DNA from 4 places in the Acidovorax sp. GW460-11-11-14-LB4 genome. Region 1 is predicted to be linked to each of the others. Evidence: predicted binding sites of a transcription regulator. Region 1 holds the regulator's gene; each other region holds the start of a gene.
What was found. Region 1 encodes sigma-54, which starts transcription at its own class of promoters, with help from an activator protein. Its sites were predicted from a motif close to TGGCANGNAANCTGCTTT; they were not measured.
Positions count from the first base shown of each region.

Region 2: the regulator sigma-54 is predicted to act here: its motif matches at 1,605-1,622, upstream of AC07X4_RS19060 (ammonium transporter).
Region 3: the regulator sigma-54 is predicted to act here: its motif matches at 2,087-2,104, upstream of AC07X4_RS17285 (pilin).
Region 4: the regulator sigma-54 is predicted to act here: its motif matches at 2,002-2,019, upstream of AC07X4_RS04670 (ANTAR domain-containing response regulator).

Region 1 is NZ_JBWKYJ010000066.1:5,182-8,807, forward strand. Features, by position in the region: gene AC07X4_RS19165 (THUMP domain-containing class I SAM-dependent RNA methyltransferase) at 1-203, opposite strand, end outside; gene AC07X4_RS19170 (acyl-CoA thioesterase) at 200-682, opposite strand; gene AC07X4_RS19175 (RNA polymerase factor sigma-54) at 764-2,365, opposite strand; gene lptB (LPS export ABC transporter ATP-binding protein) at 2,365-3,147, opposite strand; gene lptA (lipopolysaccharide transport periplasmic protein LptA) at 3,144-3,626, opposite strand, start outside.
Region 2 is NZ_JBWKYJ010000065.1:11,127-14,752, forward strand. Features, by position in the region: gene AC07X4_RS19055 (hypothetical protein) at 1-111, opposite strand, end outside; gene AC07X4_RS19060 (ammonium transporter) at 220-1,572, opposite strand; gene AC07X4_RS19065 (sulfite exporter TauE/SafE family protein) at 1,925-2,683, shown strand; gene AC07X4_RS19070 (ABC transporter substrate-binding protein) at 2,945-3,626, shown strand, end outside.
Region 3 is NZ_JBWKYJ010000054.1:7,718-11,343, forward strand. Features, by position in the region: gene AC07X4_RS17280 (PglL family O-oligosaccharyltransferase) at 1-1,463, opposite strand, end outside; gene AC07X4_RS17285 (pilin) at 1,549-2,049, opposite strand; gene AC07X4_RS17290 (MBL fold metallo-hydrolase) at 2,365-3,153, opposite strand; gene AC07X4_RS17295 (CHASE2 domain-containing protein) at 3,164-3,626, opposite strand, start outside.
Region 4 is NZ_JBWKYJ010000006.1:63,791-67,416, forward strand. Features, by position in the region: gene AC07X4_RS04665 (CmpA/NrtA family ABC transporter substrate-binding protein) at 1-845, opposite strand, end outside; gene AC07X4_RS04670 (ANTAR domain-containing response regulator) at 1,364-1,990, opposite strand; gene AC07X4_RS04675 (branched-chain amino acid ABC transporter substrate-binding protein) at 2,248-3,408, shown strand; gene tsaD (tRNA (adenosine(37)-N6)-threonylcarbamoyltransferase complex transferase subunit TsaD) at 3,453-3,626, shown strand, end outside.

The sequences.
Region 1 (3,626 bases):
TGCGCCAGTTGCACCAGAACGCGCTGGGCCAGGCGGCTGTGCAGGTTGAGTTGCATGGCCTGGCGCCACGAGGCGCGCAACAGCACACCGCCCCGGCCCACCAGCAGGTCTTGCCCCGTGAGGCCGGTGATGGCATGCACCTCGTCGGCCAGAAAGCCCTCGACGCCCGCGGCGCAAGGGAGAAAAAGTTGGAGTTGGTTCATGTCGATGGGGAGGATACGCGCTCGGACAATGCATGGGAATCCGGCGTTCCCGCGCGGGCCAGCAGCAATTGGCGGATGGATTCGGGGATCAGTGCCACCTTGCGGTCGGCCTTGCCGATGAAGACGATACCGATCTTGCCGCGCGCCACCTCGCGGCCGGAGGTCTTCTCGGTCATGCAGAACACGAGGTCGAAGCCGTAGCGGTTGAAGTCTGCCGGGGCCATCTCCACCCGCATGGTCTCGCCATGGAAACCTTCGGACTTGTACTGCGCCACGATGTCGCCCACCACGATGGACAGGCCGCCCACATCCGCCTCGGGGTACCCCAGCGACTGAAAGAAGCGCACCCGCGCTTCGGACACTAGGCTGAGCAACTGCGCGTTGTCCAGGTGCCCGCCCTGGTTCACGTGGCTGATGTAGATCTGCAGCTCGGTGGCAAAGCCGAAGTGCGGTGGGAGGTCGAAGACGATGCGGGCCATGGTGGGCTGCGGTGGGTAATACGGAAACAACAGAAAAGACTACGGCAGCGCAGGCGCACCGTGCGCCAGCTGCCAGAGCGACTACAGCGCTTTGCGGAGATTCGCCGGCGCGATCTTGAGCGCCTCGCGGTACTTGGCCACGGTGCGGCGGGCGCATTCGATGCCCTGCTCCTTGAGCATCTCGGCGATCTGGCTGTCGGACAGCGGCTTGGCCGGGTTTTCGGCGGACACGAACTGCTTGATCAGTGCGCGCACGGCCGTGCTGGACGCATTGCCACCGGTCTCGGTGCCCAGGCCAGAGCCAAAGAAGTACTTCAGCTCGTAGGTACCGATCGGCGTGGCCATGTACTTGGCCGTGGTCACGCGGCTGATGGTGGACTCATGCAGGCCCAGCTCGTCGGCGATGTCGCGCAGCACCAGGGGGCGCATGGCCAGCTCGCCGTGGGTGAAGAAGTTCTTCTGCCGCTCGACGATGGCGCGCGAGACGCGCAGGATGGTGTCAAAGCGCTGCTGGATGTTCTTGATAAACCAGCGCGCCTCCTGCAGCCGCTGCTGCATGCCCTGGTGGCCCTCGCCGCCCTTGTGGCCGCGTAGCGCACCTGCGTAGATGTCGTGCACGCGCAGACGGGGCATCACGTCGGGGTTGAGCTGCACGATGAAGTTGTGCTGGCCGTCCCGCCCGTTGGCGCGACCGGCTTTGCGCACGATGACGTCGGGGATGATGATGTTGCGCTCTACGTCGGCAAAACGGCGGCCAGGGCGAGGCTCCAGGCGGGCGATGAGTGCCATGGCAGACCGGGTGCGTTCTTCTCCGGCCACGCCACCTTCGCTGCACAGCTGCGTCAGGCGGCGGATGTCGCGGCGGGCCAGCATCTCCAGCGGCTGCTGACAGATGCGCAGCGCGGTCTGCACGGTCTCGGGGTCGGCGTCGCTGTCTTCGTCGGCCGCCAGCGCGGTGAGCTGCAGCGTCAGGCATTCGGCCAGGTTGCGCGCGCCCACGCCCACGGGCTCCAGGCTCTGCAGCAGACGTTGGGCCACGGTGAAGCGGTGCACCAGTTCTTCGATCTGTTCCAGGTCGTCGGGCCCGGCCAGGCTGGTAGCGAGTTCTTCCAGAGGCTCTTCGAGGTAGCCGTCGTCGTTCAGCGATTCGATGAGAAAACGCAGCGCGGCCGTGTCCACTTCAGACAGCCGCAGCGACAGTGCCTGGCGGTGCAAAAAGGCGGTGAGCGATTCGTGCGAACGGGCCAGCTCGGTGGCGTCGGCCTCGTCGCCTTCCGCATCGTTGCGGGTGCGCGCAGGGGCGTCGCCACCCCACTCGGCGTCGTTGGGCGCCATCTCGACGGTGCCGTCGCCGCTCCAGTCGGGCTCGTCGGCACCTGCACTGGGGATTTCAGCCTCGTTTTGGCTCTCAGCGCCAGTACTGCTTGCGCCGACAGCTCCTGAAAACATAGCATCATCGGCGCTGTAGTCGTCGGCCTGCGCGGGCGTGTCGGCGGCTTCCAGGCCAAACTCCTCGCGCGGTGCTTCGTCGGCATTGCGTTCGAGGAACGGGTTTTCGTCGAGCATCTGCTCGACTTCCTGCGAGAGTTCGAGCGTGGACAACTGCAGCAGCCGGATGGACTGCTGGAGCTGGGGGGTCAATGCAAGGTGCTGCGAGACGCGCAGCGACAGTCCAGGCTTCATCACATGCGGAAATGCTCGCCCAGGTACACGCGGCGTACTTCGGCGTTGTCCACGATCTCGGAGGGCGTGCCCTGCGCCAGCACGCGGCCGTCGCTGATGATGAAGGCGTGGTCGCAGATGCCCAGCGTCTCGCGCACGTTGTGGTCGGTGATGAGCACACCAATACCGCGTGCCTTGAGGAAGCCGATGATGCGCTGGATCTCGATCACTGCGATGGGGTCGATGCCGGCAAAAGGCTCGTCCAGCAGGATGAAGCGCGGCTGGGTGGCCAGGGCGCGGGCGATCTCGACGCGGCGGCGCTCGCCACCGGACAGTGCCAGCGCGGGCGAGGCACGCAGGTGGTCCACACGCAGCTCTTGCAGCAGTGCCGTCAGGCGTTCTTCGATGGCGTCGCGCGACAGCGGCTGGCCGTCATCGGCGCGCTGCAGTTCCAGCACCGCACGCACGTTTTCTTCGACGGTGAGCTTGCGGAAGATCGAGGCTTCTTGCGGCAGGTACGACAGACCCAGCCGAGAGCGGCGGTGGATGGGCATGTGGGCCACCGAGTGGCCGTCGATGCGAATATCGCCTGCATCGCTGCGCACCAGGCCCACGATCATGTAAAAGGATGTGGTCTTGCCCGCGCCGTTGGGGCCGAGCAACCCCACAACCTCGCCTTTTTGCACCACCAGCGACACATCCTTGACGACCTTGCGGCTGCCATAGGATTTGGCCAGATGCTGTACCTCCAGGCGGCTACCCGCCTGGGAGTCAGGACCGGTACTCACAGCAGGCCCGCTCACTTGGCGCCGCCGCCAAGGCTGTTGCTGGGGCGCAGCGCCGGTGCGGGCGCGTCAGGCGCTGGGGCCGGGGCTGCCGCGCCGGGCGGAGGGTCTTTGGGCGCCAGCACGGCGCGCACACGACCACCGGGCGCTGGTGTGTCGCCCGCTGCGGCAGAAGAGGCTGGTGCCTTCTGGCCATCGACGGTGAACACATCGGTGAGGTTGTTGTAGACGATCACGGCGCCGGTGATCTCGTCGTTCAATACCGACCCACGGTACCGGCGGAGTTCGGCGCGGGTGATGAAGCGCACGTTGTCGGCCTTGCCGTCGTATTCGATGACTTCGCTTTCGCCTTCGATGAACTCGTCAGGCGCCCCCGCCACGGTGTCGCGCTTTTGGCGGAAGAACGCCCGTTTGCCCGCCTCGGCCGTGACCACGCCGTACTGGTAGCCGTCGGCGTCCTGGCGCACATCCAGCCGCGCGCCGCGCAGCACGATGGT
Region 2 (3,626 bases), on a different contig from region 1:
CGCATAGTCGGCGTTGACCGCCATCCATTCGGTATCGGTCACGCGACCCGTTTTGCGCCGCAACAGCACATGCAGGTGGGCGGCAATTGCCAGCTTGTCGGAATCGGACATGGTCGGCTCCTTAATGCATTGGGGTCATCCATCGGACTGCACCTGCTTGCCCGCGTTGCGCAACGATGCGGGAGCGGGGAAGGCCTGCCGGGTCTCTCGGGGGCTCATTCAGCCGCCCAGGCGCTCGCGGTGCTGGGCAATGTCCAGCCCCGTCTGTTCGCTCTGTTCGTCCACCCGCAGGCCCATCGCAAAGTTGATGACCCACAGCAGCGCGGCCGTCACCACCAGGCTGTAGGCCGCCACGGCGCCCACGCCGATGGCCTGGGTCAGCAGGCTGCCCGCCACCCCGCCCACGGTCTTGCTGGCCAGCACACCGGTGAGCAGTGACCCCACGATGCCGCCAACGCCATGCACGCCAAATACGTCGAGCGAGTCATCCACCCGCAGCAGCCGCTTGAGCCCCGTCGCGCCCCAGTAGCAGGCCAGCCCGGCCACCAGCCCAATCACCACGGCCGAGCGCAGCGTGACAAAACCGGCGGCAGGTGTGATGGCCACCAACCCCGCCACCAGGCCAGAGCACAGCCCCAGCAGCGACGGGCGCCCGCGCACCACCCACTCACCCAGCATCCACGACAGCGCACCGGCCGCAGCGGCCAGGTGCGTCACTGCCATGGCCAGCCCGGCGCGCCCATCGGCCGCGACCGCAGAGCCTGCGTTGAAGCCAAACCAGCCCACCCACAGCATGCCCGCGCCCGCCATGGTGAGCCCCAGGTTGTAGGGTTCAAACGGCTCACGCCCATACCCCGCGCGGCGGCCCAGAAACCAGGCGCACACCAGCCCCGCGACGCCCGCATTCACGTGCACCACCGAGCCGCCCGCAAAATCCAGCGCGCCCATCTGCGCCAGCCAGCCACCCGGCTCCCACACCCAGTGCGCCACTGGCGCATAGACCACCAGTGTCCACAGGCTGATGAAGACGAGCATGGCCGAAAACCGCATGCGTTCCACAAACGCGCCCACCAGCAGCGCGGCCGTGATGATGGCAAAGGTGAGCTGGAACATCGCGTACACCGACTCCGGGATCAGCGGCGCAATGTGGCTCACCGCCAGCTTGCCCGCCTCCAGTTGAAAGTCGAGCCCGGCAAAGCCAGCACGGTCCCAGCCGCCAAGCCAGGCGCTGCCCGGTGTGAAGGCTAGTGAATACCCCGCCGCAAACCACAGCAGGCTGACCAGCGCTGCAATGGCCACCACGCTGGCCATGGTGTTGAGCACGTTCTTCCTGCGCACCATGCCTGCGTAAAACAGCGCAATGCCTGGCAGCGTCATCAGCAGCACCAGGGCGGTGGAGGTCATCATCCAGCCGGTATGGGCCGCATTCACCGTGTCCTGGGCCACCAGGGCGGGGCGCGTGAGGGGCGCCGCGACTGCAGGAGCCTCTGGCACGCCCTGGGCCAGCGCGCAGGTGCACAGCCCCAGACACAACGACACGACCGCAAACACCCGGTGGTTGACTGCACGCATGCACGCTCCCTTTCGCAATTTGTTACAAGCGCATTGCACGAGCCATGCCAGCCAGATGCCCCCGAATCGGGGCACAGAGCGCCCCCGCAAGCTGTCCGGCGCCCAACAACGGGGGGCGGGAAACCCCCAATGCACCAGCAGGGTGCAGCCGTTACAGTCACGGCACTCGAAAGCGCGCTTCGGTGTGCCAAGCGAGGGGCCCGAGGAGACAACCTTTCTATCAAGAACCACATTCAAAACACCCAACGAGGTGTGAACCCTTTCAGGCGCTGGCGATCCCAGCGCCTTTTTCTTGCCCGCTCGATCCTGAGCGGTCCTGAATCGATAGCAGGCCCGGTGCGACAATCCTGCGATGGAATGGATTTTGATGACCCTGGCCTCGCTGCTCGCGGGCTTTGTGGATGCGATCGTGGGGGGCGGTGGACTGGTGATGGTGCCCGCGCTATTTGCAGCTTTTCCGGGGGCGCCCCCGGCCACGCTGCTGGGCACCAACAAGGCGGCCTCGGTCTGGGGCACCGCCATGGCCACCTGGCAGTACAGCCGCAAGGTGCAGATCCGCTGGTCGGCCATGCTGCCGGCCGCAGCCGCCGGTTTTGCCGGCTCGTTCGTGGGCGCCTGGGCCGTCACCGTGGTGTCGGCCGAATTCCTGCGCAAGCTGCTGCCCCTGGTGCTGCTGGGCGTGTTGCTCTACACCCTGGCCAAGAAGGAGTTGGGGCGGCACCACACCCCCCGGTTTGCCGGCCGGGCCGAGGTGATCGCCGCCTGCCTGATTGGTGTGCTCATCGGCTTTTACGACGGGTTCTTTGGCCCGGGCACCGGCAGCTTCTTCGTCTTTTTGTTCGTGCGACTGCTGGGCTATGACTTTCTGAATGCATCGGCGTCGGCCAAGCTGCTCAACTGCGCCACCAACATCGCCGCCATTGCGTTGTTTGCCGCCAAGGGCCATGTGTGGTGGCACTTTGCGGTGACGCTGGCCGTGGCCAACGTGCTGGGCAGCCTGCTCGGCACCCACATGGCGCTCAAGCATGGCACCGGCTTTGTGCGGGGCATCTTCATCGTGGTGGTGAGCACGCTGATCCTGAAGACGGGGTACGACGCTTTCCTGCGGTAGGCCGGCTCTTCACGCACCAGGTGTCGCTTGCCAGGGTGGCACCCAACTTGCAACGTGCTGCACGGCCTACCACCAGGGCGCCCCGAGGTCATCGGGGTTGCCCTGCATGGCCCGAATGTGAACGCGCGTCCTATAATTTCCGCACGTTTCCGTTTGATGACGAGGCCCATCGCCAATGGCGATGTCCGCATCCACCCGCTCCGGCCTGCCTACCCGCAGGCCGGATTTTTTGTACCTGAACCACCCCCACAGGAACCTGTCATGCAATTTTTCAAGTCTGCCGTTGTCACCGCCGTGGCGCTGTGCGCTGCCCTCACCGTCCAGGCCCGCACGCTGGACGAAATCAAGAAGGACGGCAAGATCATCGTGGCCACCGAGGGCCAGTTCGCCCCCTTCAACTACTTTGAAGGCACCAAGCTCACAGGTTTTGAAGTGGAAGTGGCGGAGCTGGTGGTCAAGAAGATGGGCCTCAAGCTCGAATGGAAGACCCTGGGCTTTGACGCGCTGCTGACCGGCCTGGGCCAGAACCGCTGGGACGCCGTGATCGCCTCGCACGGCGTGACCGACGAGCGCTCCAAGGCCGTGACCTTTGCCAACCCCCACTACTGCTCGGGCGGCATCATCGTGGCCATGGACGACAAGATCCGCAACGCCAAGGACCTGACCGGCAAGGTCGTGGCCGTGCAAACCGGCACCAGCTACTTGGAGCAGGTCAAGAAGGTCAGCGGCGTGAAGGAAGTGAAGAACTTCCCGCAAGACACCGACGCTCAGCGCGCCCTGATCTCCAAGCGCGTGGACGCCTGGGTCAGCGACAAGTTCGTGGCCAAGGAAGCCGCTGCCAAAAACGCCAAGGCCGGCTTCAAGCTGGGCGACATGCTGTTCATCGAGCGCATCGCCCCCGCCATGGCCAAGGGCAACACCGGCCTGGCCGATGCCTGGAACA
Region 3 (3,626 bases), on a different contig from region 1:
CGCGCAGGATCGACGCGTACGAGCCAAACCATGTCTTGCAGCTGCGTGAGCGCCACCACCTCGGGTGCTGTCTGCGGCGCCGGTCGGGCCAGCCGCTGGTGCTCAAAGCGCAAGGAGAAGAAATCATCTTCGACGCGCAGGTAGTCATAGGTGGTAATGGTCAGGGCTCCAGCCGAGAGCGCCAACGCGATCACGGCGGGCCAACCGCGGGTGGTCCACAGCGGACGGAAGGCCAGCCTCACATTCAGTGCTCCCAGCATCAGGCCCAGTGGCAACAGGAAGTAGGCGTAGTGCAGCGGAAACTCCAGCAGCGCGTGCACCACCAAGGCGGCAACAAAAAGCAACATCCATAGCTGCTCCATTCTTTCGACACGGCGCGTTGCGCTAACCGCCCACAGCACTAGCAGCGTACAGATGGTCAATCCGAGTGGCAGACCCAGTTCAACCAACAGGTCGAACACTAGGTTATGGGTATGGCGTAGCGTGCCGCCGGTTACCATTTGATAAGGGTCGGGTGTAAACTGCGCTAGGCTGGCCTGCATCCACCCATAACCCCACCAAGGCTGGCGTAGCACGGCTTCCCAAGCCTTGGCCCAGTACTCGAGCCGTAAATGCAGCGTCGAGGCGCCTCGCAGTTCCTGCAACTCGTTGGCCCGCCCCAACCACAGGTTGACATGCGGCAGTGCCACCACGCAAAGTGCGAAAATCACGGCCCAGGCGAAGGCAGCTACCAGCAAGCGGCGCGGGATGGCCAGCCGCTGCCGCCACACCAGCAGCGCGCCCAAAACCACCAGTACGATAGCCCAACCTGTACGCGAATCTGTCAGCGCCAGCCCCACCGCCAGCAGTACAGCCCAGCCCCAGGCCACCCAACCCGGCAGGCGCCCGCGGCCATTCAGCCAGGCGCAGGCCAGCACTCCCAAGCACAGCAGGCTGGACAGCTGGTTGGGCTGACCCAGATTGGCATGAAAGCGGGAGGGCGGCGGCGGAATGAATAGCCAGAAAAACTGCCCTGGATCGAGGCGCAACCACTGCTGCACCTGAATCAACAGCGAGCCCGATGCTCCAACCAGCACTGCGATGAACAGGAAATCGGCGCATTGCCCCGGCTGCCATCGCTCCCACGCAGTGCCCACAAGCAGCGCCAGCATCAAACCCAAAAGGTACAGGGAACTAATCCACGCGACACCGAAAGACTCCACCAAGCCGACGGCGTACTGCATCCACACAATGGCAACGCAGCCTAACGCCAGTATCGGCAGCGTGTGCCACGTCATGCGAGTCAGCTGCCGACTGCGCCAAAACACCGCGGCCCCCACACACCAAAGCACAAGCGCGGCCCAGGCATCGGAATAAAAATCCACCCAGGGCTCGTGGTGGTTGGGCAGCAGCCAACTCAGCGCAAACACGAAGGCGGCCAGCACTGTCCAGCGGGCGGGGCGAGGTGACGAATCGGAGGTCATTGGCACGGTGCGTAGAGCAATCAAACGAAAAGGGGGCCGAAGCCCCCTTTTGCGAATCATAAGTTATACCGATTCGAGACCGCTATCAGCGGCAAGAACCTGGCGAGTACTTGAGTGCAGCACCATTGCCCTTGCAAACCCATTCGTACACTTGGGTGCCCTGGCCGCCAGTGGTGGCAGTACCCAAAGCGTAAGCTGCACCTGCACTGTCCTTCTTTGGTGTCAGCGTAATGTAATCGCTAGCAGCGACAAAAGCAGTGGCTTGACCCAGATTGCTGGCATGCGGCACAACAGTGATTGTTCCAGTCACTGCATCGGCTGCAATCGATGCCACCATCTTGGTGGGGTTGGTCGCATCGCAACCGAAGGCATTGGTACCCGACAACGTCGACGTGGGGTTCATGCTCTGGATGGTTTCGCTGATGGTAGTGCGGCACTGAGAAGCAGCAAGAACCACTTCAGACATGCGCGCCTTGACCGTGTAGTCCTTGTAGGCAGGCAACGCGACAGCAGCCAAGATGCCGATGATCGCAACCACGATCATCAATTCGATCAGGGTGAAACCCTTTTGAATAGAACGCTTCATGAAAAACTCCTAGGAAAAGTTGCAAATGCACAATGACTATGCAATTGCTGTGCCTGCTTATTGAAACGGAGGACGACTACACCCAGTCGACATAAATCCAAATAGCAAGTAGGCCCCCCGCCAGCAAACTGACAAGCCTTCAGGAGTCGCCCAATATTTAGTGAGCGCCCCGAAAAGACCTCAATCAAGTATGAGTTGACGAATTTACTTAACGCTGCCGTCCATCGACATTGCCTTTTACTCGAAGATCGGTCTCAATTACTCTTGAAATTACATTTTTGTCACCCAGTATTGTCATGCCCAGGGGCACTTTCGCTAGACATCCATCGTCTGCCCCGCACTCAACCAACGAATGTCATGCGAGCTGTAAAGTGTGTTTGCTGTGCAGTCGAGCCGTTTGATCTCGTCCATGATGAGTGAGGTCTCGGACGGCTTGGTGTGTGTGATGTAGATGGGGTAACGGTCAGCTACGGGGATGTGTTCCAGCTCCTGCGCCAAGGCCTCCGGAGAGAGATGCAAGCTACGGCGCGCTAGGTCACGCTCACGATTACTGAAAGCCGTCTCGATCACCAAGCAAGCCACCGCCAATGTGTTGACGCGATTCCAGAACGACGGATTGCGCTCGGTATCCCCGCTAAACACCCACCAGCCGGTATCGCCTTGCACGGCAAAGCCTACAGCTGGGACAGTATGGTGTGCTGGTAGCACTTCGACCTGAACACCTGCGATGCTCAGTAAATCACCAGATGCAAAAGCTCGATACTGCAGAAACGGGGATGCGGTAGACGGTATGGCGCTGAAATCTGGCCAGATAACGTTGTTGAATACATGCGCCTGAAGCGCCCCAATGGTGGCAGCCAACGCGTGTACCTGCACCGGGCCAGTGCGCAGCGATGACACGGCGTCGAGCATCAGGGGCAGCGAGGCGATGTGATCCAGGTGAGAATGGGTCAGCAGCACATGGTCAATCTTGGCCATCTCTTCCAGCGTGAGGTCGCCCACACCAGTTCCCGCATCGAGCAAGATGCTGTCACCGATCAAGAACGATGTCGTGCGACAGTCCTTGGCGATAGCGCCGGAGCACCCCAGCACACGAACCTTCATGTCAAGCCTTCTACTTGGTGTCGAAATTGGTGGCGCTATCCCAATCCGGGTTGAAAGGCAAATTACGCAGGCCTTCGACCCGTGCCGCGTACAACTCGTACAGGATGCTGTGGGGTCTAAGACCTCGCAACTGCCCCATCAGTTTGTCGCATTGTGCCCATTCTTGTGCTGCGTAGGCACGCAGAAAACCCTCCCACACAGCCAGTTCTTCAGCGAGATCGGTGGATAGCTGCCCCCTGGGTGCAAGGGGCTGGTAAATCGGCACGGCCTGCGCCTTGCCTTTGACGCGCACGCGGTCCATGGCCTGCCATACAAACTGAGGGGCGAGCTGCATGGCAGATTCGCTCACCACGATCGAAGTACCGTAGTGCTTGGACAGTCCCTCCAGGCGGGAGCCAAGGTTGACCGCATCGCCGATGACCGTATAGCTGCGCCGGATGTCAGAGCCCATGTCACCCACGCACATGACCCCG
Region 4 (3,626 bases), on a different contig from region 1:
ATCTTGTTGGACAGGCTGGCGTCGATCCACTGGCTGGCTTCGAGCACGGCCATCATCACGGCGCGCGTGGTGTTGGGGTACTTCTTGACGAACTCGGCCGTGGTGCCCAGCACCTTCTCGGGGTGGTCCTTCCAGATGTCCTGCGTGGTGTTTGCCGTGATGCCAATGCCATCCATGATGGCGCGGTGGTTCCAGGGCTCGCCCACACAAAAGCCGTCCATGTTGCCCACGCGCATGTTGGCCACCATCTGCGGCGGGGGCACGGTGATGAGCTTGGCGCCCGACAGCGGGTTGATGCCCGCCGCTGCCAGCCAGTAGTGCATCCACATCGCGTGGGTGCCGGTGGGGAAGGTGCCCGCAAATGTGTATTCACGCTTCTCGCTGGCCATGAGCTTGGCCAGGGACGGGCCATCCACCGCACCCTTGTCGGCCAGGGCCTTGGAGAGGGTGATGGCCTGACCGTTGTTGTTCAGGTTCATCAGCACGGCCATGTCCTTCTTGGGGCCGGCGGTGCCCAGGTGCACACCATAGACCAGGCCGTAGAGCACATGGGCAAAGTCCAGTTCGCCGTTCACCAGCTTGTCACGCACGCCGGCCCAGCTGGCTTCCTTGTTGGGGACGATGGTCACGCCGTATTTCTTGTCGAAGCCCAGCACCGAAGCCATGACCACGCTGGCGCAGTCGGTCAGCGGGATGAAGCCGATCTTGACTTCCTTCTTCTCGGGGGCGTCGGAGCCCGCTGCGTGGACGAGCGCGCGCAGCGCGGGGCTTACACCCACAGCGCCCACGGTGGCGGCCTGCAGCACGGTGCGGCGGTTGAGGCTGGTTTTCAACAGATCGGTCATGGGGCATCCCTGGTGGCGTGAAAAACAAAAAAGGCGTCCTCACACTGCGCCTGGCTGCATCAAAGCAACGCCGGGAGCGGGTGGGGACGCCTTTGTCCTGGGTGGAGCCTGGAACGGGTCCGGGGCTCCTTGCCAGCACCGGCCCGCCGTTGGGTCAGTGCTGTCAGTGGTCAGACCTGCATTGGTCTTGCACTGTGCAATGCAAAGCGCGTGCCAGCGTGCGCTGCGCCATGTTGGAGCGTTGGTTGCTATGGAATAGATAGCTGTCTGCGCTTGATCAATAAGCGCTACACGCCTGCGGGGCTTGCAGCAGGGATGTTCTTGTTGTGATCAGTGTGTTCGCACTGCCTTTGTGCGGCGCACCATTTGGGAGGGGCCTTGGAATTGGGCGCGGCCCAGGCGAGGGATGCCAAGCAAGGGCCGCACCGCAGCGAGGGCATCGTCCCCCTTCCCGAATGACGCAATCATTCGAGAGAAGGGGGAAGCGGCGCAGCCGCTCAGGGGGCTGTTCTCTGGTTTTACCCTAGCAGATCCATCACGTCCAGCATGCGCTGGGCCACGTCCACGAGCTTCAGGCCCTTGTCCATGGCGGTCTTGCGCAGCTTTTCGTAGGCGGCCTGTTCGGTCAGGCCCTGGCGCTGCATCAACAGGCCCTTGGCGCGGTCGATGGTCTTGCGGTCTTTGAGCTCGGTCTTGGCGTCGGCCAGCTCGGCGCGCAAAGCCTGTTCGTGCTGGAAGCGGGCCATGGCCACGTCCAGAATGGGGCGGATGCGCTGCGGTGCCAGGCCCGCCACGATGTATGCAGACACACCGGCCGCCACCGCGTCCTTCACGTGCGAGGTGTCTTCATCGTTGGTGAACATCACGATGGGGCGGCGTTCGTCGCGTGTGGCCATCACCACATGCTCCAGCGCGTCGCGGGCCTCGCTCTCGGCGTCCACGATGATCAGGTCAGGCTGCAGCTGGGCAATGCGCTCGCTCAGAAACACGTCGGCGGGCAGCGTGGCCACCAGGTTGAAGTTGTTCTCCAGCAGCCCGATGCGCAGCGCCCGCGACCGTTCCGCCTGCTCCACGGCGTGTTCGTCGTCAGGGTCGGCGACTGCCAGATCCGGGGCAACCACCACGATGCGCAAAGCCTCATTCATACCCGTAAGCATAAGCAATTTTTACGCCACAAATTGGTGCGCCGGGGTGGTGCACGGCCCCAGAGCGCCGTCGCGATGGGCTTTCACCCAGGGCCCATACCAGCCCCAGGCCCGCCAGGCCTGGGTGCCCTGGCCCCCGTTGTGGGGCCTGAAAGTTGCTAATACTGACACCGTGGGAGGGCATACCCGGTAGCCCGCTCAGCAGGGCGTCGCATATACATCTGGTCGCACAGACACACTGAAATGGAGTTTTTTGCATGAACAAGCACATGAACCGGCGGCGCTTCTCGGCCAGCCTGGCCTTGACCGCAGTGGCGACTGCTGCACTCCTGACCGGATGCGGCAAGGTGCCGGACACCATCAAAATTGGTGTTGCACAGCCCTTGAGCGGCCCGCTGGGCGCCCTGGGGCAGGATCTGCTCAATGGCGTGAAGCTGGCGGTGGAGGAACTCAACAAGTCCGGCTACACCGTGGACGGCAAGCGCGTGACCTTGGAGGTTGTGTCCGTGGATGACAAGGCCGACGCCACCACCGGCAAGGCGGTCGCCCAGCAGCTGGTGGATGCGGGTGTGGTAGCCGTGGTGGGCCACCTCAACTCGGGCGTGAGCATTGAGACCGCCCCCATCTACGCCGCCAAGGACATTCCACAAATCGCCATCTCCACCAATCCCAAGTTCACGCAGCTCGGGTTCCCCACCACGTTCCGCATGGTGGCCAACGACACCCTGCAGGCGCGCGCCATCGGCTCCTTTGCGGCCACGCAGCTGGGCGCCAACCGCTACGCCGCGCTGGACGACGGCACCCCTTACGGCAAGGGCCTGGCCGATGGCGCTGCCGAACAGCTCAAGGCCGAGAAAAAGGAAGTAGTGGTGCGCAAGTCGTTCGACGACAAGACCGTGGCCTTCGACGAGCTGGCCGGTGAGCTCAAGGCCGCCAACGTGGAGGTGATTGTCTCTACCCTCAACGACTTCCAGGCCCTGGCGCTGCTCGAAGCGCTCAAGAAGGTAGACCACACCAAGGTCAGCCTGCTGGGTGGCGACACCATCAAGACCACCGACATGACCAAGGGCGCGGGCATCGTGCAGGGGCTGTACGCCACCTCGCCAGTGCTGGAAGCCAAGGAGTTCACCACCGGCAAGCCCTTCCTTGAAAAGTACATCGCCGCCTTCAAGAAGCCTCCGGCCTACGGTGGCCACTACAGCTACGACAGCACGTATGTGCTTTCGGCGGCCATCCAGAAAGCCAAGTCCGCCGACCCCAAGGAAATCACCAAGGCCCTGCACAGCATCAACGGCTATGCCCCAGTGATTGGCACCATGACCTGGGATGAGAAGGGCGAGCAACGCTACGGCGCCGTGGGTGTGTACGAGCTGCGCAGCGGCAACTGGGAACTGCGCATGCGGTCGGACCGCTGGTAAACAGCCCTCCGGGACGGATCGGCCCCGGGTTTTACACTCGGGGCATGAGCTTGCTGATCCTGGGTATTGAATCTTCGTGCGACGAGACGGGCGTGGCATTGGTCCGTTCCACGGGCAATGCCGTGCCTACGCTGCTGTCGCACGCGCTGCACAGTCAGATCGAGATGCACCAGGCCTATGGTGGTGTGGTGCCCGAGCTGGCCAGCCGTGACCACATC